3 regions of the Thermosinus carboxydivorans Nor1 genome follow, and region 1 is predicted to be linked to each of the others. Evidence: riboswitches for the same ligand, from Rfam matches in the RefSeq annotation. Region 1 holds a riboswitch; each other region holds the start of a gene.
The links. A riboswitch is a leader RNA that binds a small molecule or an ion and turns the genes downstream of it on or off. The one in region 1 is predicted to bind thiamine pyrophosphate.

Region 2: linked by a shared signal. The riboswitch ahead of thiD (bifunctional hydroxymethylpyrimidine kinase/phosphomethylpyrimidine kinase) and the one ahead of thiS (sulfur carrier protein ThiS) in region 1 are both predicted to bind thiamine pyrophosphate.
Region 3: linked by a shared signal. The riboswitch ahead of thiC (phosphomethylpyrimidine synthase ThiC) and the one ahead of thiS (sulfur carrier protein ThiS) in region 1 are both predicted to bind thiamine pyrophosphate.

Annotation. Positions count from the first base shown of each region.
Region 1 is NZ_AAWL01000005.1:113,612-121,369, forward strand. It holds tRNA gene TCARDRAFT_RS05475 (tRNA-Val) at 1-54, opposite strand, end outside; gene thiE (thiamine phosphate synthase) at 104-751, opposite strand; gene thiF (sulfur carrier protein ThiS adenylyltransferase ThiF) at 744-1,379, opposite strand; gene thiH (2-iminoacetate synthase ThiH) at 1,412-2,515, opposite strand; gene TCARDRAFT_RS05495 (thiazole synthase) at 2,538-3,308, opposite strand; gene thiS (sulfur carrier protein ThiS) at 3,313-3,513, opposite strand; TPP riboswitch at 3,561-3,669, opposite strand; gene gnd (decarboxylating NADP(+)-dependent phosphogluconate dehydrogenase) at 4,116-5,534, shown strand; gene corA (magnesium/cobalt transporter CorA) at 5,770-6,840, shown strand; gene cpaB (Flp pilus assembly protein CpaB) at 7,010-7,758, shown strand, end outside.
Region 2 is NZ_AAWL01000007.1:14,012-21,769, reverse strand. It holds gene TCARDRAFT_RS06555 (2Fe-2S iron-sulfur cluster-binding protein) at 1-215, opposite strand, end outside; gene gap (type I glyceraldehyde-3-phosphate dehydrogenase) at 592-1,641, shown strand; gene TCARDRAFT_RS06545 (YkvA family protein) at 1,716-2,105, opposite strand; gene thiW (energy coupling factor transporter S component ThiW) at 2,121-2,621, opposite strand; gene thiM (hydroxyethylthiazole kinase) at 2,624-3,463, opposite strand; gene thiD (bifunctional hydroxymethylpyrimidine kinase/phosphomethylpyrimidine kinase) at 3,456-4,265, opposite strand; TPP riboswitch at 4,333-4,443, opposite strand; gene TCARDRAFT_RS15485 (YeeE/YedE thiosulfate transporter family protein) at 4,584-5,228, shown strand; gene TCARDRAFT_RS15480 (YeeE/YedE thiosulfate transporter family protein) at 5,212-5,805, shown strand; gene TCARDRAFT_RS06520 (sulfurtransferase TusA family protein) at 5,852-6,031, shown strand; gene TCARDRAFT_RS06515 (RluA family pseudouridine synthase) at 6,104-7,006, shown strand; gene TCARDRAFT_RS06510 (methyl-accepting chemotaxis protein) at 7,027-7,758, opposite strand, start outside.
Region 3 is NZ_AAWL01000003.1:172,357-180,114, forward strand. It holds gene TCARDRAFT_RS03760 (ammonium transporter) at 1-982, opposite strand, end outside; gene TCARDRAFT_RS03765 (OsmC family protein) at 1,283-1,693, opposite strand; gene TCARDRAFT_RS03770 (DMT family transporter) at 1,763-2,656, opposite strand; gene TCARDRAFT_RS15440 (hypothetical protein) at 2,765-2,932, shown strand; TPP riboswitch at 3,102-3,201, shown strand; gene thiC (phosphomethylpyrimidine synthase ThiC) at 3,267-4,568, shown strand; gene TCARDRAFT_RS03780 (response regulator) at 4,821-5,624, opposite strand; gene TCARDRAFT_RS03785 (sensor histidine kinase) at 5,713-6,798, opposite strand; gene TCARDRAFT_RS03790 (response regulator transcription factor) at 6,795-7,481, opposite strand.

The sequences.
Region 1 (7,758 bases):
CCGCTGACCTCTTCGATGTCAACGAAGCGCTCTAACCAACTGAGCTATAACCCCAGACAGCTTTAAATTATAGCAGACTTATTGCTGTTACGTCAATGGGAAATCATGTAAATTTAGCGCGCAGGGCCTGAACTTTTGCCTTGATATCCGGCGCGCCGACAATTTCTGTCACTAAGGCGACGGTACGGGCGCCATGACGGATGACTTCGGCGAGATTATGCTCTTTAATGCCGCCGATGGCCACAAAGGGCAGGGAAATGTTTTTGGCGACATAAGAAAGGTATTCTAGGCCTACCGGGGCGCAGACGTCTTTTTTGGTTTGGGTCGCATAGATGGGGCCGACTCCGATATAATCAACCACTCCCGAATTTTCGGCGGCCTGGGCCTCGGCCGGGGCGTGCGTTGACAGGCCGATAAGCATCTCTTTGCCTACCAGTTGACGCACCTTTTCCGGCGGCAGGTCGTCTTGACCGATATGCACGCCGTCAGCTTCGACCAACATGGCCAAATCAATGTGATCGTTAACAATGAATGTTACGCCGGCAGCGCGGGTGAGCTCACGGATTTTGCAGCACTCCTCATACATGCGGCGCGCCTTTTTTTCTTTTTCCCGGTACTGAATTACCTTAATGCCGGCCGCGATCATGAGCTGGGCAACCTCGACATTGCTTCGTCCCAGTGAGTGCTCTTCCGAAGTTATGCCATAGATGTCGGCGCGGCGTAAATTGGCTAAGGCCGTTTGTCTATCCACGGCTAGTTTCCCCCTTTTTTATTGGTCCTAAAACCCAGTTAAGAATTACGTCGGCTTGTTTGGCGGCGGCAATGTTTACACAGGGTGCTACCGGCGGGCAGGCGGGCCCGCTCGCGGTCGTCAGATCGCCTACCAAGTAAAAATTATCTTTAATTTTGTGGACGCGAATGCGGTCGCTATCGCCCCAACCGGCCAGCCCGGACGCGGCGACCAAGAGTTTCCCGGACGACAGATAATGCTCGACAATCATTTTCTTGTATTCCGCCCGGTCGACGGCCTCGACGACAACGTCGCAGTCTCCGAACAGTCCGTTAATATTATTTTCGTCTATTTTGGCCTGGACTATATCTATTTCGACATCAGGGTTAATCTGCCGCAAGTTCTCCCGCAGCATTTGCGCCTTCGGCTTGGCAACCTGGTGGAGAAAGTAAAACTGCCGGTTGAGGTTGCTGTAGTCAACACAGTCAAAATCGACAATTTTGAACTTCTTAAAACCAGACCGCACCAGCAGCTGGGCGCAATTTGACCCCAGGCCGCCGGCGCCGGCAATACCGATTTTAACAGACTGGATTTTGGCCAGCATGCCGGCCGTAAAATAACGCAGTAATCCTTGTTCAAAAGTATTCATGCGGCTTGCTCCTATTCCCGGCAGACGCAGCGTTACAGCGCCTGCCAATCTTTATATACCGGCTGATACCCTTGGGCATACAGCATTGCTGCCACTTCCGCCACCGTACGTTCATCGGAAATTTGGAACTGCCCGACGGCTTCCTGGTCTGAGCGACCGCCGACGGCGGTGCAGGAGCCAGCGGACATTTTGGTCACGCCCAGCCTTACCATCGCATCCCGCAAGCGCCCATTCTCCCTGGTTGACAGGGTAATGCCGCTGCGCGGCATAAATAGGCGAAAGGCCAGGACATATTGTACCAGGTTTTGGTCACTCACCACGACCCGGGGCGGAAAGCCGCCGAGGTGCGGCCGCATCCGGGGCGGCGAAATGCTTACTTCTACGTCGGGAAACCTGCGCTGCAGGTAATCGGCATGCAGGCCGGTGAAGAATGCTTCTTGCCGCCAGTCGTTAAGGCCGAGCAAGGCGCCGATGTTTACCGTCCGCATCCCCGCCTGGCAGGCCCGCTCCGGTGCTTCCAACCGAAACCGGTAATTGCGTTTCGGGCCGGCGGGGTGCATTTCGGCATAAACCTCTTCGTTGTACACTTCTTGATAAATCGTCAGCCCGTCCACACCGGCGCCGATTAATTCGGCGTATTCTTCCTGGGTCAGCGGGTAGATTTCAATGCTGATGGAAGAAAAGTATTTTTTCAGTATGTTAACGCAGTCTTTAATGTAGGAAACCGGTGAATGCTGCCGGGATTCGCCCGTAAGAATGAGAATGTGTTTTAAGCCGGTAGCGGCGATAAGCTGGGCTTCCTGTTCAACTTCCGCCAAGGTGAGTTTTTTCCGCTCTAGCTTATTTTTAAGCTGGAAGCCGCAATAAACGCACTGATTAACGCAATAGTTGGCCAAATACAAAGGCGTATAAAGCAGCATTGTCCGGCCGAAATGCTGAACGGTCAAGCGGTGGGCCTTTTGGGCCATTTCCTCTAAATAGGCTTCGGCCTGCGGTGACAGCAAGGTCAAAAAATCGAGGGCGCTGAGCCGGTCTTGCCTCAAGATGCGCCGCACGTCACTATCGGTAACTTTCGCAAAATAGGCGGCAAAATCAAAGTGCCGATAGTCTTCGATAACGTCGTAAAAAGTGCCCATTTTACCGACCTCGTTTCATAGGTTATTCGCGGAGGAAGCCGGTCAAAGGCGACGAGGCGCTGGCATACTGCTGGACAGCGCCCGGACCGGCCAAATAGGCGGTGCGTCCGGCGGCGACAGCCAGGCCAAAAGCCTTCGCCATGGCTACCGGGTCGGCCGCGGTTGCAATAGCGGTATTCACCAAGACCGCCGCCGCGCCCAGCTCCATTGCCTCGGCTGCTTCCGACGGCCGGCCGATGCCGGCGTCGACAATGATCGGCAAAGGTATTTCTTCGATTAAAATCCGGATCAGCTCTTTTGTCTTTAACCCACGGTTGCTGCCGATCGGCGCCCCCAGCGGCATTACGGCCGCCGCCCCGGCTTCGGCTAGTCTTTTCGCCGCCATTAAGTCGGGGCTCATATAGGGCAGTACGACAAACCCTTCGGCCGCTAAAATTTCGGTAGCCTTAATTGTCTCATAGTTATCTGGCAGTAAATAACGGTTATCGGAGATTACTTCAATCTTGACCCAGTTGCCGCAGCCGGCGGCTCTGGCCAAGCGGGCGATCCGGACGGCTTCTTCGGCGTTCCTGGCGCCGGAAGTGTTGGGCATTAAAATACAGTTTTTCGGGATGTAGTTAAGAATGTTTTCGTCGCTGCTGTCCAGATCGACACGCCGCAGCGCCACGGTCACCACTTGTGCCCCTGAAGCCGCGACGGCCTCGGGGATCAATTTGTTGGACGCGAATTTACCGGTGCCTAAAAAGAGACGGCTGGTAAGTTCTTTGTCGCCAATTTTCAATACATCTGCCATTGGTTTAGCCTCCCCCTACAAAAGTGACGATTTCTAAGCGGTCATTTTCTTTTAATGCTGTTTCGGGCCAGCGGTCTTTGGGGATAATGGCGAAATTAAGTTCGGTAATAATAGTTGCCGGATTTAATGCCTTGTGGGCCACCAGCTCGGCCAGCGTCATGCCTTCCGGCAAGTCGACCGGATTGCCGTTTATCAGGACTTTCAAACCGTTCCCCCCTTAATCTAAATATAAAAAGCGCACCCGGTTAGGTTAGGTGCGCTTAAATACCTCCCTACGCGGGCATTACCCCGATCAGGTCAAGAGGTCAGGTGCTTACTAGCCCACTCTCAGCCCATAACATGGGCTCCCTCGTTACACTATTCATTTTATTGCAACAGCTGCCAATTAATTCCTATTACCATTTTATACCTAAAACGACGAATTGTCAAAACAAATTGAAAATCGGATGGTGAAAAGTGGAGGGGGAAAGGGGACAGGGGGGAGAACCGCAGAGATATTCATGCCAATAAATTGCACCACAAGCCAGGAAAACCGGGATTGAACCGCGGAGCGCACGGAGAGTGCGATATACATCGCACTTGGGGTTTTAATTAATTTTAATAAAATTTTATCTCCGTGTCCTCTGCGGTTCTCTATATTCCCCATTTTGAAGTTGCCGGTTTTCAGGGTATGTGCGCGAAGTACGTAAAGGGCTACGCTTGCGTGACTTTTGGAGCGCTTATATTATATTTATTTCCGCAAAAGGGAAATGCTAGGCCTTAAGCGAATTTGTGAGCCGTGGAGAATTTTGCGCTGGAGGGTCATTAATGGAAAAACAATATGATATTGGCCTCATCGGCCTGGCGGTTATGGGGGAAAATCTGGTTCTTAATATGGCCGGCAAAGGCTTTGCCGTAGCCGTGTACAACCGGACGGTCAGCAAAGTGGACGACTTTGTGGTCGGCCGCGGCAAAGGCTTCGCCATCGGCGGCGCCCATTCGGTGGCTGAGCTGGCGGCCATGCTAAGCCGCCCGCGGAAAGTCATGCTCATGGTCAAAGCCGGCAAGCCGGTGGACGATATGATCGGCGAACTGCTGCCTTATCTAGAGCCGGGCGATATTATCATTGACGGCGGCAACTCCTACTTTGAAGATACGCGGCGCCGTTGGCGCGAACTTGCCGCCAAAGGCATCCGCTTTATCGGCATGGGGGTATCCGGCGGCGAAGAAGGGGCGCTGAAAGGGCCCAGCCTGATGCCGGGCGGCGACCGGGACGCTTATGAGGAAGTGGCCCCCATCTTTACTCGCATTGCCGCTCAGGTGGCGGACGGGCCGTGTTGTGCGTATGTCGGCCCGGACGGCGCCGGGCACTATGTCAAAATGGTGCATAACGGCATCGAATATGGCGACATGCAGCTTATCAGCGAGGCCTATTATATCATGAAGAACGCCCTCGGCCTGTCGGCCGACGAGCTGCACCGCGTTTTTGCCAAGTGGAACGAGGGGGATCTGGATTCCTACCTGATTGAGATTACCCGCGATATTTTCACGAAATACGACGAGGCGACCGGCCTGCCGCTGGTGGAAGTCATTCTCGACAAGGCCGGGCAGAAGGGGACCGGTAAATGGACGTCGCAGAGCGCTCTTGATCTTGGCGTGCCCACCCCGACCATCACTGAAGCCGTTTTTGCTCGCTGCATGTCGGCCTACAAGGAAGAGCGAGTGGCGGCCGCCAAGGTTCTTACCGGGCCGGACGGCCGCTATACCGGTGGCCGGGACGAATTTATCCAGGCCATTCATGACGCGCTGTACGCCTCCAAAATCTGCTCCTACGCCCAGGGCTTTGCCCTCCTTAAGGCGGCCAGCGCCGAATATCAGTGGGACTTGGATTTGGGGGAAGTGGCCCTGCTGTGGCGGGGCGGATGCATCATCCGGGCCCGGTTCCTGGATCGGATCAAGGAGGCATACCGGCGCGATCCCGAGCTTCCCAATCTGCTCATCGATCCCTTTTTCCGGTCGGTTCTGGGCAATGCGCAGGCTAATTGGCGGCTGGTGGTCAAAACCTGCAAGGAGCTTGGCATCCCTACACCGGCTTTCAGCGCTTCGCTCGACTACTATGACAGTTATCGCCGCGCCGTGCTGCCGGCCAACCTCATCCAAGCCCAGCGCGACTATTTCGGCGCCCATACTTATGAACGCACCGACAAGCCCGGCATTTTCCACACGGAATGGCTTGAAAACAAATAGTTGGCTGCCCCGCGGGGCAAAATAGACATGCGACCATAAGTTTCATACTTTTTTGTTGATCACGACAGCGGCATCACGATTATTTAGCGGCCATATAATATTTATAGCTAAACATGACCAAACAGGACTGTCCGACAACCCCTAGCCAATGGGATTTGTCAGCGGTCCTGTTTTTGCTAATATTCGGTAAGGACAGCGCACCATACATAGAATAATTGGATAAGGAGCGAAGCGTATGCAAAAGAAACGCAAACGGGCTGCTGCCCGTATCGGACTACCGCCAGGGACGCTTTGCGGCGGCGATGACCGTTCGGCTCAGCCGCGGCTGTGGGTAACCGCTTATGACGAGGCCGGTGTAAATGAACAGGAGATTGGCGCCGTGGGCGATGTTTTTCCCCTGCGACCGGCGCCGGCCGTAACCTGGCTTGACGTGCGCGGCGCCAGCGCGGCGGTGGTGGAGGAGATCGGCCGCCGGTTTGCCATTCATCCGTTGGTGCTGGAGGATATCCTTAATATCGATCACCGCCCCAAACTCGAGGACTATGACCATTATCTATTTATCGTGCTTAAAGCGCTGGCGCTGGACGGCGCCAGCGCTACGGCCGGCGGGGCCTTTGGCGTGGAGCAGATCAGCGTCATTCTTGGCAAGAACTATGTAATTACTTTCCAGGAAAGCGACAATGACATCTTTCGTCCGGTGCGGGAACGCATTAAAAGCGGCAAAGGCCGCATTCGCAAGGTCGGTGCCGACTATCTCGCCTATGCCCTGATTGATACGGTAGTTGACCATTATTTTGTGCTGCTCGAAGAACTGGACGAGCGCATTGAGGCGCTAGAGGACGCGCTCGCCCATGATCCAGGTCCTAAGGTGCTTGACGAGATCCATAAGCTGAAAAATAGGCTGCTGCACCTGCGCCGCAGCCTGTGGCCACTGCGGGAGGTAATTGGCGCCATCGATCGTGGCGATTCGGCGCTGTTTCAGGACAGTACCCTTGTCTATATGCGCGACGTGTACGACCATACGGTACAAGTACTGGAGACAATAGAAACTTATCGCGACATTCTGTCAGGCATGCTCGATATCTATCTTTCCAGTATAAATAACCGCCTGAGCGAAATTATGAAATTCCTGACCCTCATTTCTACCGTCTTTATTCCGCTAACCTTTATCGCCGGCGTATACGGCATGAACTTTGAGTATATGCCCGAGCTTAAGTGGCGGTGGGGCTATCCGGCGGTGCTCGGCCTGATGGCGCTGGTTGGGGGCTGGCTCGTCGTGTATTTTCGCCGGAAAAAGTGGCTTTGATCGGCCGGTGCTAGGCCCGTAGTCCTAAAAAATAGAGACCGGCGCTACTGGTAGTTTAAGGCGGTGGTCCGATGAGTGAACTGGGGCTTTCGGCTATAATAAAAATGAAAATGGCAAGAACGGTGGTTTTAAATGGAAAGCACAATGAAGGCAACAGGGAGGGGTAGGCATGAAATTGTCCACGAAAGGAGTGCTGGCAATTGCCCTTGTGCTCAGTCTGGCAACAACCGGCCTTATCTATAAATACCTGCAGGAAGCGACGCAAAAGACGCCTCAGGAGGGTGTAGTCGTTGTTGTGGCTAAAGTGGACATTCCGCCTAAGACCAAAATCACGGCGGAAATGGTTGCTACGGCTAAAGTGCCGGCCGAATATGTCCAACCCGGCGCGGTCCGCGAGCTCAAAACGGCCGTGGGCGCCATCGCCCGCGAGCATATTGTGGCCGGCGAACAAATCGCCGAGCGGCGGCTGGTCATTCAAGGCAAGTCGGCAGGCTTTACCGGCATCATCCCTCCCGACAAACGGGCGGTGACCATTGCCGTAACCGAAGTGACCGGTGTGGCCGGTTTCGTCAAACCAGGCGACTATGTCGATGTTGTCGCCACCTTCGACCAGAATACGGTGGGCGACAATGTCAGCCAAATCATTCTGCAGAACGTCTTAGTGCTGGCGGCCAACCGCGATGCGGAAGCAGGGGCGGCGGACGGGGCCAAAGATAAAAAGGAGGCGATCAAGACGGCGACGGTGACGCTTGCCGTGACGCCCGACGAAGTGGCCCAGTTGGCATTGGCCGAAGACAAGGGTAAGGTGCGCCTGGCCCTGCGCCCCTACATGCCCTCTACTGGAATTACCATTGTCAATGCGGTAACGCCGAAAGATATTGTCGGCGCCCATACCTCACCGGTACAGAACGGGCAGTC
Region 2 (7,758 bases), on a different contig from region 1:
TTCACCCTGACCAGGCAAGAGCCGCATTTTCCTTTAAAACAGGTTGACGTCCGGCAGGCAAAGGTGGGATCAAGGTCATGAATTTTCGCAAGTAGTGCCATAACAGACAAGGGCTCGCTGCTTTCAACCGTGTATTCTTCCAGCCGCCCGGCGGCGTCGGTGGCAGGGTTAAAGCGAAACGCTTTTACCAAAATCTTCCCCGAGCATGTAGTCACGCCTATCCCTCCCTGATATTGCAGCTAGTTTGTGTTTCGGCAAGCGGTAAGTTAATTCCTGCCAAAATAATCCATTTGGGCTGAAGGTCTTATTTATTTTTCCTCTCGCTTCGCTCGGCCGACAGAATTACTTGTTAAATAGCTTCAGTCACCTATTTATGCACGTTAAGGTATGCGTGCGGCCGGTACTTTTTTACCAATTTCCCTTTAGAAAAATATACAAATCCAAGCAAAAACAGCCAAATAAGGCCGTATTCAATAATATTTAGGGGAATTTATGTTTGTTATTTATTCGAAATATGCTATACTAATTACGTATTATTCATCATATTTCTGTATTTCTTGCTTTAGCACTATTGACAGAGGGGGAAGAACGATGCCAATAAGGATAGGGATTAACGGGTTTGGTCGCATAGGGCGAATGTGTGTAAGAGCGGCGCTACGCAACAAAGACATGGAAGTTGTCGCGATTAACAGCACGTCCAGCCCCCAAGCGTCGGCTCACCTGTTAAAATACGACTCGGTCCACGGCAAGCTTACTAACACGGTTGAGGCCACCGACAGCGAAATCGTGATTGACGGCCGTCCCATCAAGGTAATATCTGACCGCAACCCCGCCAACTTGCCGTGGGGCAAGCTGGGCGTCGACATCGTCATCGAAGCCACCGGCAAATTTAATTCCGGCAAAGACTGTGAAATCCATCTCAAGAACGGAGCAAAAAAGGTCATCATCACCGCACCGGCCAAAGATAATGTCCCCACGTTTGTCATGGGGGTTAACCAAACCTCGTACCTTCCCGAAGTTCATCACATTGTGTCCAATGCGTCCTGCACTACCAATTGTTTAGCGCCGATCGTCAAAGTAATTAACGATAACTTTGGGATTGTCACTGGTCTTATGTCAACCGTTCACGCCTTTACTACCGACCAGCGCAGCCTTGATAACAGCCACAAAGATCCTCGCCGCGCCAGAAGCTGCGTCCAATCAATCGTTCCGACGACAACCGGCGCCGCCAAAGCCATCGGCCTTGTTATCCCCGAGTTGAAAGGCAAGTTGAACGGTATTGCAATTCGCGTTCCGGTTCCGAATGTGTCGCTAACCGACTTAGTAGTCGAACTCAGTTGCGATGTTACGGTGGAAGATATCAATAATGCACTGTGCAGCGCGGCCAACGGTCCGATGAAAGGCATCATCGAGTATTGCGACGAACCGCTTGTCTCCGCTGACTTCCTCGGTAACAGCCATTCGGCAATTGTCGATGCGCTTTCCACCATGATTGTCGGCCACCGGACCGCCAAAATTTTAGCCTGGTACGACAACGAATGGGGTTATTCCTGCCGGGTAATTGATCTAGCCCTTTACATTGGTCAAAGATTGACACAAACAGAAAACCAACAGGCCTGCCAAAAAGCAGTAGGTTATTAACAACCACAATCGGCGCGACGAATAAGTAAAAAGCTGCCAGCTCCGGCTCTTCGGCCGGGCTGGCAGCTTTTGGACTATAACGACAACAAATATTTAACCCCGACGATGATTAGAGTAAACCAGCCGATTACAAACAGAACAATCACCCCGAGAAGCAGGAGTGCCCGCCGTTTCATGCTTTCACTTTGCCTTTGACATTCTGCCCGGACTGCTCCCGGCAAAAGGTTCGTCAGGTAAAGTATTGCCGCCGGCACTAATACGGCGTCATCAACGATCCCAAAGAGCGGCAGGTAATCAGGCAGTACGTCCACTGGGCTAAGGACATAGACAAGCAATGTAAGAAGCATACCTTTAATAAAAATAGGCGTCTGGGGATGTTTCCAGGCAAAATATAGGATTACGGCATCATCTTTGAGCACCTTCAACCATCCCCACCAGCGCAGCAAGCCGCTTTTTGGGAACATGCCAACACCACCTATCTAGGCCGCTCTGCTTCCCAGTTTTTCTTGGAAAAATTTAACTACCGGCGTATGGTACAACAAATAGGCAATAATACTACCGCCAGCAGTGCTAACGAAAAAGGGAATAACAAAGAAGAACGCGCCAACCTTAGAACCAATAAGATATTTGGCCACCGGGAACGCCACTAGGGCGCCGATGATGCCGGTGCCGATGACTTCGCCCACCACCGCACCGAGGATATGCCCTGTCCTTTGGTACAAAATTCCGGCCAGGGCCGCGCCGATCATGCTGCCGGGGAAGGCGAGGAGCGAACCGGTGCCAAGGATATTGCGCAAAAGCGAAATCCCGAAAGCGGCGCTGACCGAATAGCGGGTGCCCAGCAGCACCGCTAATAAGACGTTGATGGCATGCTGGACAGGAAAACATTTGGCCACACCAACCGGAATATACACCACGTGGGCGGACAAAACGCCAATAGCCATAAATAAGGCCGTAAACGTCAGTTTTTTCAGCCTCACGCTTATCGCTCCCTGCCGTGGTATTCAATCCGGCCATACTCACGGATGATGGCCGGCGTCATCGTGAACACCGCATCAAAAAGGCGCATCCGGAAAGTGCCGATCCCGTCTTCGGGTTTTAGGGCCCGCTGCGCTAGTTCCCCGGCGATGCCCATAACGGCAATACCGGCCGCCGCCCCGGCAAAATATTCGTCGGTCGCGCCGCAGCAGCACCCGATCAGGGACGTCGCCATACACCCCGTGCCGGTTACCGCCGTCAGCAGCGGGTGCCCGTTATTGATCAGACAGAGGTCGGCGCCGCGGACCACTATGTCGGTCTTACCGGTAATGGCCACCGTGCACCCCAGTTGCTTGGCAAGGTTTTGGGCTGCCTGTACGCCGCCCTGCTCGTCTGCGATTGAGTCTACTCCTTTTATGCCCGTATTCAGACCGGCTAATACCTTAATCTCGGACATATTGCCCCGGATAACGGCCAGCCGCACCTCGCGGATTATTTGTTCGGCCGCTGCGGTCCGCAAGGCGGTGGCGCCTACGCCCACCGGATCGAAAATAACCGGCACCCCTAAGCTATTAGCCTTTTTGCCCGCGGCAACCATCGCCGTCACCGCTTCAGAACTCAATGTACCGATATTGAGCACCAGCGCCGCGGCATGAGAAACCATTTCCTCCACTTCCGCAATATCGCTCGCCATAACCGGCGAAGCGCCGAGCGCGAGCGTGATATTGGCGCAATCATTAACCGTCACATAGTTGGTGATATGGTGGACCAACGGTCTTTGCTGCTTTACACGGGTAAGAATGTCAGCGATTTTAGCCAACAGGTCAGTTTGCCCGTTACTCATCAATAAACACCCCTGCTCTTTTATATAAATCATAAAAATGATGCGTTGGGCCGACGCCTTTGCCAATGGCTAGCGCGTGCGCAATGGCGGTAGTGATATATTCCTTGGCCAGCGCTACGGCGTCGTACACCGCATACCCCCTGGCCAAGTTGGCCGCAATGGCTGCCGACAGTGTGCAGCCGGTGCCATGAGTATTCGTGGTGGCAATACGCGGCGATGAAAAATACCGAAAAGTATTGCCGTCAAACAAAATGTCGGTGGCATCGTCAGTTCGGTGGCCGCCTTTCAGCAACACATTTTGCGGCCCAAAGCAGTGAATCATTTTGGCGGCTTCTTCCATATCCTGCAAACTGGTAATTTTCATGCCGGTAATAACTTCCGCTTCCGGAATATTGGGCGTCACTACCGTCGCCAGCGGCAACAGCAAAGCGGTCAGTTTGCTCTCAGCCGCCGGGTTGAGCAAATGATACCCACTTTTCGATACCATCACTGGGTCGACGACAACGTTACGGGCCCGGTACTTTTTGAGCCCGGCCGCAATCGTCTCGATGGTTTCAATCCGGGAAACCATGCCAATTTTGACCGCATCGACTTCAATGTCTTCAAAGACGGCTTCGATCTGTTTGGCGATAACCGCCGGGTCAATATCCTGAACCGCAAAGACACCCTGGGTATTTTGCGCCGTTACGGCCGTAATAACGCTCATGCCAAAAACCCCGTTGGCGGCAAAAGCCTTTAAATCGGCCTGGATACCGGCACCGCCGGACGAATCCGAACCGGCAATCGTCAATGCTTTTTTCATGGTTAGCCCACCTCGCCCATAATAAAATAAGCGCCTCTCCCGTAAGGATGCGCTTTTACTGACCTTAAACCAATCGTTTAAGCTTCCCTACGCTGGCATTACCCAGTTCAGGTTTAAGGGTCACAGAAATTAGCGGTTCTGTATCTCAGCCGGCCTCCCGGCTCCCCTAGCTCCAAACATATTCTGTTTTGTCTCCATCGTAGCATGAATTCCAGGGATTGGCAAGCGGTATTTTGGGGGATTTGACGACTTCAGCAAACTGTAATAAAATTTATGAGTGTCATAGATTTAATATATTATATGAAAGGGGCCGTCAGGATGAATTCGCTGCTAAAACGCTATTATACTAATATTATTACCGGTTTTTGGAACCAAAAACAGACGATTATTGCGCTCGGCATTTTAAGTGCGCTGTATTTCGGGGTTATCGGCATCGCTTGGGCGGTAACCGGCGAATTTACCCGGTGGGGTGGACATATTCTCCAGCTAATTGGCGTTAATACTACTGCTTACAGCTACCTGAAATTGGTCAACTTTACCGGCACGCCGCTAACCCGGATTGATGGCGTTTTGGTGCTCGGCATGTTCGTCGGCGCCTTTATCAGCGCCCTGTTCGGGCAAAATTTTAAAATCAGAATTCCTACCGGCAAACGCATCCTCCAAGCGCTTATCGGCGGAATTATCGCCGGGTTCGGTACCAGAATGGCCATGGGCTGCAACTTAGCCGCCTTATTTACCGGCATCCCCCAGTTTTCGCTTCATACCTGGCTTTTCACCTTAGGCACGATCATGGGAACATATTTCGGCCTGAAAATTAGCATGCATCCCTGGCTGGCGGGAAAACCTAAGCTGGTAGCCGTACACAAGGCCGGTGAGAACAAAGAAAATGAGGCATACTATCGTCTTCAGCCGTATATCGGCTTCTTAGCCCTCGCTTTATTTATTTATCCTTTACCTTGTTAACCAAGCCGCCGGCGCCTATCCGCAAAAGCTGCTACTGGCGTCCATTTTCGGCTTTTGCTTCGGCTTTCTCATTCAGAAAGGACAAGTCTGCTTTACTTCCGCCTTCCGTGACCTTTGGCTGGTCGGTCGGTCGAACACGGCTCACGCTCTCGTGTGGGCAATCGCCGTGCAAACCCTGATTACCGCCGTATTTTTAAGCAAAGGCATGCAGCCGAATGTTATCTGGTGGGCCGGACCGGGTGCGCTCCTTGGCGGTCTCTTGTTTGGCATCGGTATCGTCATCGCCGGCGGCTGTGAGACAGGCTGGATGTACCGGGCAATGGAAGGGCAAATTCACTTCTGGTTCGTAGGCCTGGGCAATATTATAGGCGCTACGCTCCTTACCCTTGCCTGGGACCCAATCATATATCCTTTGTTCGCTGCCCCCTTTCCACGGATTGATTTGGCCAAGCAGTTCGGATTGGCCGGAGCGATCGGCTTAACGCTGATAATGCTCCTCAGCTTGTATATCTGGGCTGATTGGTATCAAACATCAAAAAAAGGAATACTTTTAAGGAGGTCCCCAGATGCCAGATAAAAGATATTTACTGGACTTACGCGGCGAGGCCTGACCTTATCCCGTAGTGTTTTCGTTGGAAACACTTAGCAAGCTGGAGAAAGGAACCGTCGTGGAAATTCTCGCCGACTGCCCACAAAGTTTTACTTCCGTTCCGGAAGAATTAGTGAAGGCCGGCTATGAAATGGTAGAACCGCCCCAAAAAACCGGTCCCACCTTACGCTTTCTTGTAAGAATACCTGATTAAACACCAAGCGACCGTTTCCCCGCATGCTGAGGGAAACGGTCGCTTGCCAGGTATGGGCAGGAGGGAAAATGGTTGAAACCAAAATCATTCAAGACGTACAAAGTAAGCAGGGAACATGCGGGCTTAACGGTTGAGAATTATTTAAAACAGGTCTTACAGTACTCAGGGCGGCAAATCCAAAAACTAACCCGCCACAAGGGCATCCTCCTCAACGGTAAAACGGTTTACCTGCAGAAGAAGGTAAAAGCGGATGACACTTTGCGGGTCCTTATAAGCGGTGATAGTGCCTACGGGGTTCAGCCGGAGCAAGGACCGGTCGAAATACTTTACGAAGACGATTACTTGCTGGTCATAAATAAGCCAGCATATCAGCTGGTGCATCCTACCGGCAGCACAACAAGCGGCACACTGGCCAATTATTTGGCATATCATCTCGAGCAGCGGGGAATCATCTGTACGATTCGCGCCGTACACCGGCTCGACCGGGAAACTTCAGGTTGCATAATCTTTGCCAAAGATGCCCACAGCCAATTCCTTCTGGAACAGCAACTAGCCGCGCGGACGCTTAAACGCACTTATTGGGCGTTAGTTAAAGGAAGTGTTTCGCCCCCGGCCGGGACGATTGATGCTCCCATTGGTCCCCACCCGCACTTTGCTAACCGGCGGGCGGTAACCGCACATGGCGACCCGGCAATAACCCATTACCAAACGATCAGAAGCTTCCCTGATGCCACCCTGCTTGAACTGATACTGGACACCGGCCGCACCCACCAGATCCGGGTTCATTTAGCCCATCTCGGTTACCCGATAGTCGGCGACGGCATGTATGGCGTACGCTCGCCATGGATTGGCCGACAGGCTTTGCACGCCGTCTCCGTAAGTTTTCAACATCTACAAGACCAACGCGAGCTTACGGTTCACGCACCGCTGCCGGCCGATTTTACCCATGCCATTGAACAAGCACGGGCGGAGTAACATCCTCCGCCCGTGCTTTTTTACACTTTAAATTTAGCGACAGCTTCCTGAAGTTCCGCCGCCATTTTGGCCAAACTGGCCGTAGATGCGGCTATCTCTTCGACAGCGGCGTTTTGCTGTTCGCTGGCGGCGGCTACTTGTTCAGCATTAGCGGCATTGGCGCGGGCCGCATCGGCGATAGTGCGGATCGCCTGCTCTACCTCGCCGCTGCCCTGCTGCTGTCTATCCGCCAGGGCCACAATTCGTTCGACTTCCTGATGCATGTTTTTGATCGCCTGATAAATTTCCTCAAAAGCCTTTCCGGATGCGGCAACAACCTGCACACCGCCGGCGACTTCCTGGCTGCCTTTATCCATCGCCTTAACCGCTTCCGCGGTCTGGCGCTGAATATCGCCAATGATGGCGGCAATTTCTTTGGCCGCGGCCTCGGACTGCTCAGCGAGCTTGCGCACCTCATCAGCTACTACTGCAAACCCGCGCCCCTGTTCGCCGGCCCGGGCCGCCTCGATTGCGGCGTTTAAGGCCAGGAGATTGGTCTGGCCGGCAATACCGGTTATGACGTCGACAATTTGACCGATTTGTCGTGAGCGCTCGCCGAGGGAATGAATGGTCTGCGCCGTGCTGTTAACGTCCCGCTGAATTTCATTCATTTTGTCAATAGCCAGCTTAACCTGACTTGCGCCGTGTTCGGCCGCACGCTCGCTTTGCTTAGAAGCAGCGGCGACAGCATTTGCCGCTTGAGTAGTATCGGC
Region 3 (7,758 bases), on a different contig from region 1:
AGAAAATACCGGCAACCAGGCCAATAATTACGGACGGTAGTGTTCCGACAAAACCGGCGGCCGGAGTGATGGCAACCAGGCCGGCAATACAGCCGCTGGCGGCGCCTAATATGGTAGGCTTACCATGAAACAGCCATTCCGTGAAGACCCATGCAACGGTGGCAGCGGCGGCTGCGGTATTTGTTACTGTGAAAGCGCTGGCGGCAAGGCCGTTGGCCGAAAGGGCGCTGCCGGCATTGAACCCGAACCAGCCAAACCAAAGAAGAGAGGCACCGATTACGGTCATGGGGAGGTGGTGGGGCAGTATAGCCTCTGAACCATAACCTTTGCGCTTGCCAAGCATTAAAGCAATAACCAAGCCGGAAACACCGGAAAGAATATGGACGACGGTTCCGCCGGCAAAATCAAGGACGCCTAACTCACGCATCCAGCCGCCTACACCCCATACCCAATGGGCAACCGGGTCATACACAACGGTGGCCCAAATTAGGGTGAAGACAACGAATGCCGGAAATTTCATTCGCTCGGCAAATGCGCCGGTAATAAGGGCAGGGGTAATAACGGCGAACATTGCTTGAAAGATCATGAACGCGAAATGGGGGATGGTTGCGGCATAATCGGCGTTTGGCTCCTGGCCGACACCTTTGAGGCCAATCCAGTCCAAACTACCGATAATGTGGTTGACGTCTGGGCCGAAAGCTAGCGAATAACCCCATAGCACCCATTGGACAGAGATCAGACTGACAATGAAGAAACTTTGCATAATGGTGTTTAATACATTTTTGGTTCGGACCATGCCGCCGTAAAATAAGGCAAGCCCCGGGGTCATGAGCATGACAAGGGCGGCGCTAATTAGGACAAAGGTAGTATCACCGGTGTCAATTTTGGCTGGTTCAGGAGTGGCGCCATCGGCAAACGCCGCCGGCATAAAAATGGATAGCATTAGGAGACACAAACTTAATATGGTCCATAACTTTTTCATCCTTATCCCTTCCTTCTGCTAAGTTAATTAGGTATTCCATGGATGGTAGAAATCATTTTATTGCCGTATTCCTCCTTTCGCCGTGAAAAACAGGAAGGCGTCCTAAGGCCAAAGCCTTAGGACGCCATTGTCCTATTAAGCATAAAAGCCTTCGCGTTGTGCGAAGGCTTCATTGCCAAGAAATATTATTTGCCAATAAATATACTATGCCGATCGGGATGTGTCAATAACAAATTCGCATCTGAAAATTAAAACTTCGACGAAACTGCGCCAATAGTAAACGAGTTTGCAAGGCAGTTGTTAGCCAAGGTACTTGAATGTCACCGTTTTCTTCATGTCAGGGTGGAGGCTGTTGTATACCGGGCATTCCTTAGCCGCAAGCTCGATGATCTTTCGTTCTTTGGCGCTGTAATTATTATGGGGCAGAATAATTTCGGTAATTAATTCTACTATCCGGCGGGGATCGGTTCCCATTACTTTCGTTGTATGCACCTCTGCGCCATCGATGTTAAAGCCGTGAGTTTGCGCGGCAATGCCAATGATGGTTAACACGCAGGCCCCATAAGCCGTAGCCAGAAGGTCAGTAGGCGAAAATGCTTCCCCCTTGCCATGATAATCGGTGGGGGCGTCGGTAATTAGTTTGCTTCCGGACTGGAGATGTACCGACTCGGTGCGTAGCCCGCCTAGATATTTCGTTTGTACGGTTGCCATAGTAATAACCCCTTTCGCTTAGTTGCGTTTTTAAAGGTATAGTTCGCTCTTTGGTTATTTTTTCCTCCACTAATCAGAGCTCTGGGTCGTGAGATAAACCCCGGCGATAATTAACATAGCGCCGGCAATTTGTTGCCAGGAAACCGCTTCATTTACCAACAAGACGGCCAAGATCGTCCCCGCTACCGGCACGATATTCATAAATATCGCTGCCCGATGGGGACCGAGAACCGATACTCCATGATTCCACCAGAAAAAGGCTAAACAGCCACTTCCCAGTACCATGTATGCCATACTAACCCAGCCGAAGAAACTCAGGGCAATAGTGCCGTTAAATCCCTCCATGCGCGCAATTATGAACAGGATGAGCGAGCCCACTACACTCGCCCAGGCGGTTGCCGCCAGTGCTGACATGGTGCGCATTACTTTGCGGCCGATGACGGAGTAAACGGCCCAGCTCACCTGCGCTAGCGCCAGCATAATGTCGCCGATGTTAAAGCTAAGCCCGGTCAACACGGCCAGGCTGCCTTTGGCGACTACGATAATAACCCCGAAAAAAGATATGGCTACCCCTGCCAACTGGCGCAAGGTTAAGCGTTCGTTTAGCAGGAGCGCTGCCAGACAGGCCGTAGTCACCGGGCCTACCGCGTTTAGCAGGCTCATGTTGGTAGCCGTCGATAATTTGACGCCGCTATAAATTAAAAAATTAAACAGGGCTATCCCGGTTAGCCCCATGGCAATGATGCCAGGCAGCTGTTCCCGGCGGGGCAGGCATTTTTTACCTTCAATATAAAACGCCAGAACAATTAAAATGACGCTGACCGCGGCGAAGCGTAAAAATGCGGTCGTAACCGGCGGCAACTCGCCAACTGTATACTTGGCCGCTACCGCGTTACCTCCCCAAAGTACTGCCGTCATCGTCAACAAAGTATAGACGCCTTGTTCAGTGTTAAAAAAACGCACCAATACACTCGGCACCTCCGCTGTGCTAAAACCTCGATAAATTTATTTTAGCTTTAATCTTAATTCTTGCGCAATGCGTAGGGATGAGATTTTTTATGGCGCTCTGGCATGGTAGCTAATCAAGACTCATTCCGGGCAAACCTGCGCGACCTGGTCCAAGAGGAAGGGTTGCCGCTGACGGAGACGATCCAGGTAGTCACCGCCAACGTAGCCAAGGCTCTTAAGCAGTGGCCTAACAAAGGCAGCATCCAAGTGGGTCTGACGCGGACTTTGTAGTTCTTGCCTCTGATCTGAACATCAACCAGGTTTGGGCGCGGGGCCGGTTAATGGCGAGCGAGGGGATCCCGGTCGTCTTGGTACCTTCAAAAAAGTCTGGGGATAAAGAATTAAACAGGGATACTTTACATTACTCCTAATCTGGAATACAATGTAAATAGATGAATAGACAGAGAGCTGGGGGGGCCTGTTGGCTGAGAAGACGGCATGTCTGACCCTTGGAACCTGATGTGGTTAGCACCACCGTAGGGAAGCTTTCATCGAACAATACGAAGCAAGCTTTTCTGCGCTTGCTTTTTCTTTTTACACTAATATAAGGAAGGTTGGGATTAACGTGACGTACACTACCCAAATGGATGCGGCGCGAAAAGGGATAATAACTGAGCAGATGAAAATCGTCGCCGCTAAAGAAAAAATGGATCCAAACCGGCTGCGAGAACTGGTAGCCAGCGGGCAAGTGGTAATTCCCGCGAACAAAAATCACCGCAACTTAGATCCTGAAGGCATTGGCGCGGGGCTTCGGACCAAAATCAATGTAAATTTGGGCGTTTCTAAGGATTGCTGCAATATTGAACTGGAACTGGAAAAAGCAAGAAAGGCAATTGAATTAAAGGCTGAAGCCATCATGGACTTAAGTTGCTACGGCAAGACCCGGGAATTTCGGCGAAAGTTGGTTGAGATGTCACCTGCGATGATTGGCACCGTTCCGATGTATGATGCGGTGGGGATGTTAGAAAAGGACCTCAAGGACATAACGGTGGACGAATTTTTTAAGGTCGTAGAGACCCATGCGGAAGACGGCGTCGATTTTATGACCATTCACTGCGGGATCAACCGGGCCACGGCGGAAAGGGTTAAACGGAATAAACGGTTGACCAATATTGTTTCTCGGGGCGGCTCGCTGCTTTTTGCCTGGATGGAACTGAACAATCAAGAGAATCCCTTCTATGAATATTATGACCGGCTGCTCGATATTTGTGTTAAGTACGATATTACGCTAAGTTTGGGTGACGCGTGCCGCCCCGGTTCTATTCACGACGCTACCGACGCTGCGCAGGTCGAAGAACTGATTGTCCTGGGCGAGTTAACCAAACGAGCTTGGGAGAAAAACGTTCAGGTAATGATTGAAGGACCTGGCCACATGGCGATCAATGAAATACCAGGAAACATGATGCTGCAGAAACGGCTGTGCCATGGCGCTCCGTTTTATGTCCTAGGCCCGATCGTTACCGATATCGCTCCGGGCTATGACCACATTACGAGCGCCATCGGCGGGGCGATCGCCGCGGCCCACGGCGCTGATTTTCTCTGCTATGTAACGCCGGCTGAGCACCTGCGCTTACCTGATCTTGATGACATGAAAGAAGGCATAATCGCGGCGAAGATTGCTGCTCACGCCGCTGATATTGCGAAGGGCATTCCGGGAGCCCGTGATTGGGACAATGCGATGAGTGAGGCCCGGGCGAACGTGGATTTCCCGCGCATGATCGAATTGGCCCTTGATCCGGAAAAGGCCCGTCGCTACCGGGAATCGTCCAGACCGGAACACGAGGATACCTGTACCATGTGCGGCAAAATGTGCCCGATGAAGAATATGAAAAAAATTCTTAATGGCGAGGATTTGTGCATAAAATAAAAGCAGAGGTCGGGGGCTTTTTCTCCCGGCCTCTGTTATTATATCAGGAAAGAATATTTTTTTAACCGCGAAGATAATCATGCCAATAGTTGGCACCACAAGCGATGAAAAGTAAGTTTTTGAACTAATCTCGCGCGACAACTGTCGCGCGCGTAGCCCTTTGCGGTTTTGCTAAAAAGCGCGTCTGCTTTCAAAAGAACCTGCCTGGATGGTATGAATGGTTGCTAACTTGTCTATGGTTAATGGGGCTGGTCAATCCGGAAGGCTGGTGTTTGACGCGCTACTGCGTTTTTTCTCCAGTACGTTCAGCAAATCGTGGACCGTTTCCCCGTCGTCGGGATAGGTAGCACTAACCGTTAAAATGCCTTCATCTTTTAGCATGGGCAGCTGACTTTTCAGTTTATCTAGTACGACGGTTATGCCTTCTACACCGGTAAAGGGCAAGATAAGCAATAAATTACGTTGCTCGGTTAAAAAGACCGAGTCTATCTCCCGGATCAATGACTTAATCGTGTCTTTAGCGGCAAAAAGTTGTGGTGAATTGTCAATGGACCGCAATTTAGGCGGCAAGTATAACCCGAGGAGGGTAATCTTTGTTTTTGCTCTGCGCGCCCGGTTAATCTCCAGGCGAACTACATCTTCGATTGCTAAGGGAGGCTGGTTTTGTTCCAGCGGGGAAATTCCTAATGCGTGCTGTACGCGCTCAAGCAGTTCTTCTCGGGCAAAAGGCTTTTTTATGTAATTTACAGCACCGGCGGCAATGGCCCGGCGGACTGTATCCCGGTCGGAAAGACCGGTCAAAATGATAACCGGTATGTAAGCAAAATGTTGATCGTGCTGCAGCTGCTGGAGCGCAGTTAACCCGTCCATTCCCGGCAAAGTTATATCGAGAATTAAGAGATCGACATCATAGTAACGCCATATGTGTTTAAGTAAATCTTCCGCATTGTTTAGTTCCAAAACGGTAAATCCGTGCTTTTCAAGAATTAACTTGACTTCCATGCGGATGATATTAGAGTCTTCAATAACCAAAATCTTTTGCATCCGTCGCGTCATGGCTGCCAACTCCTTCCCGAATTTTTCGCCTGTGGTTGCAATATTTTTACAAATGTTATGAATACTTTTGCATTGTTAGTTTGCAGCATTAACAGGCGGACAACTTCTTAAACCGCACCATAAAGGTAGTGCCTTCGCCTGGGACGCTATGGACGCTCACTGTGCCGCCGTGCGCTTCTACCAGGCTTTTTACGATTGCGAGGCCAATGCCGGAGCCGCCGCTTTGCCGGTCACGTGCTTCATCGATCCGATAAAATTGATCAAAAATGTGCGGAAGATGTTCCGGCGGTATGCCCGGGCCATCATCGGCTACCGCTACTTCTGCCCACTCGTCTTCTTCCGTTACGGTCACCGTTACGCGGGTTCGCGCGTAGCGCAGCGCATTGGACAATAAGTTCTGGATAATCTGCGTCGTCCGGCCTGGGTCAGCTTCGACGATAGCGTCTGAACCTGAATAAGAGAGCAATATTCCTTTTTCTTCGGCAATAGGGTTAAGCAGTGCAATGCTTCTGCCTGCCAATTGCAGGAGGGATACTTTGGTTTTTTCCAGCGGCAGATGTCCGGCATTGGCCAGCGAGAGATCCCGCAAATCCTTAATCAGCCGGCTAAGGTGGACCGCTTCCTCATATAGCGAAATAAGTTGTGCTTTATTCGGTTCGATGATGCCGTCAATCATTCCCTCCAGGTTGCCTTGGATTATGGTAATCGGGGTTCTCAGTTCATGGGCGATGTCGGCGAGCAGACGTTTGCGCAGTTTTTCGTTGGTGGCCAGCCGGTCGCTCATGCTATTGAAAGCCTCGGCCAGACTTGCCAATTCGCCGCCGGTGGTGATCTCTACCTTCTGGCCGTACTTTCCTTCTTGGATTTCCGCCACAGCGAAGCAGAGCCGCCTGAGCGGTTCCGAAATTCCCCTGGCAAGGACGTAACTGGCAGCCAATCCGACAATGAGCATACCGGCGCCTACCCAGGCTAGTCCCCTGTGAACCGACGACAGATAAGCCAGCTCGTGCACGCCGTACATGCCCATCATGTGTTCGTGGTCGGCGGCGCCCACGGCAGTGACATAGGCTTGGAAATGCGTTGTCATCTGCCAGTCAGTCAGCCATATCATTACTCCTACAGTTACGGCAAGGAGGAGGAACACAAGACCGGTTATTCTCTTAGTAACACTCATTTTTCTGCCTCCGCCGGCAGGAACTTATAGCCAATCCCGTAGACTGTTTGGATATACTGGGCATCGCCGAGTTTTCGCCGCAAATTTTTCACGTGCGCATCCACCGTTCTTTCGTACCCTTCAAACGAGTAGCCTTGTATATGCTCAATAATCTGAAGGCGGGAAAAAACCCTCTCGGGATTGCTGGCGAGCAGGGCAAGGAGCTTGAATTCTGTGGGCGTTAGCTCTAACGGAATATCGTCGATTTTTACCACATGTCTGGTTCTATCAATCGCGAGCCTGCCGGCAGTTATGACGTCGCTAGTGTCTTCTGTTCCTTTGCCGGACCGTCGCAGAATAGCCTTCACTCTGGCTACCACTTCTCTGGGGCTGAACGGTTTTACCACATAATCGTCGGCGCCTAGTTCAAGGCCAATCAACTTATCGGTTTCTTCGTCCCTTGCCGTAAGCATGATTATCGGTATATTGCCTTCTTTTCGTAGCTTCCTGCATATTTCAAAACCGTCCAGCTGCGGAAGCATTACATCCAGTACCGCGATATCCGGTGTTTTATCTTGGATGAGTCGCAAGCCTTCGGCCCCATCATGTGCTTCATACACGACAAAACCTTCTTTTTCAAAATAGGTTTTAAGAAGGGCAACGATTTTCTTATCGTCATCGACGATTGCTATCCGTTTGGCCATTTTTATACACCTCTATGGAACATTATATAAGTTATCCTCTAAATGGTTCAAGGCATTTTCCGGTCGCCGGAGCGGGAACAGGCAAGTAAGTACCAGAGACCATTGCCGAAGAAACGCTAAAAATTCAGATAAGTCAGTCGACGACCATAAACAATAATGCTTATGAGTATCAAGGTGCCAGAATACAAAGGGGGAACTGGATCCTTAATGGGGGAGCAAGCGAAGGAGTTTTTCAATTATCATGTACGCGAACGGGGGACTGTTGTGGCGATAAAGG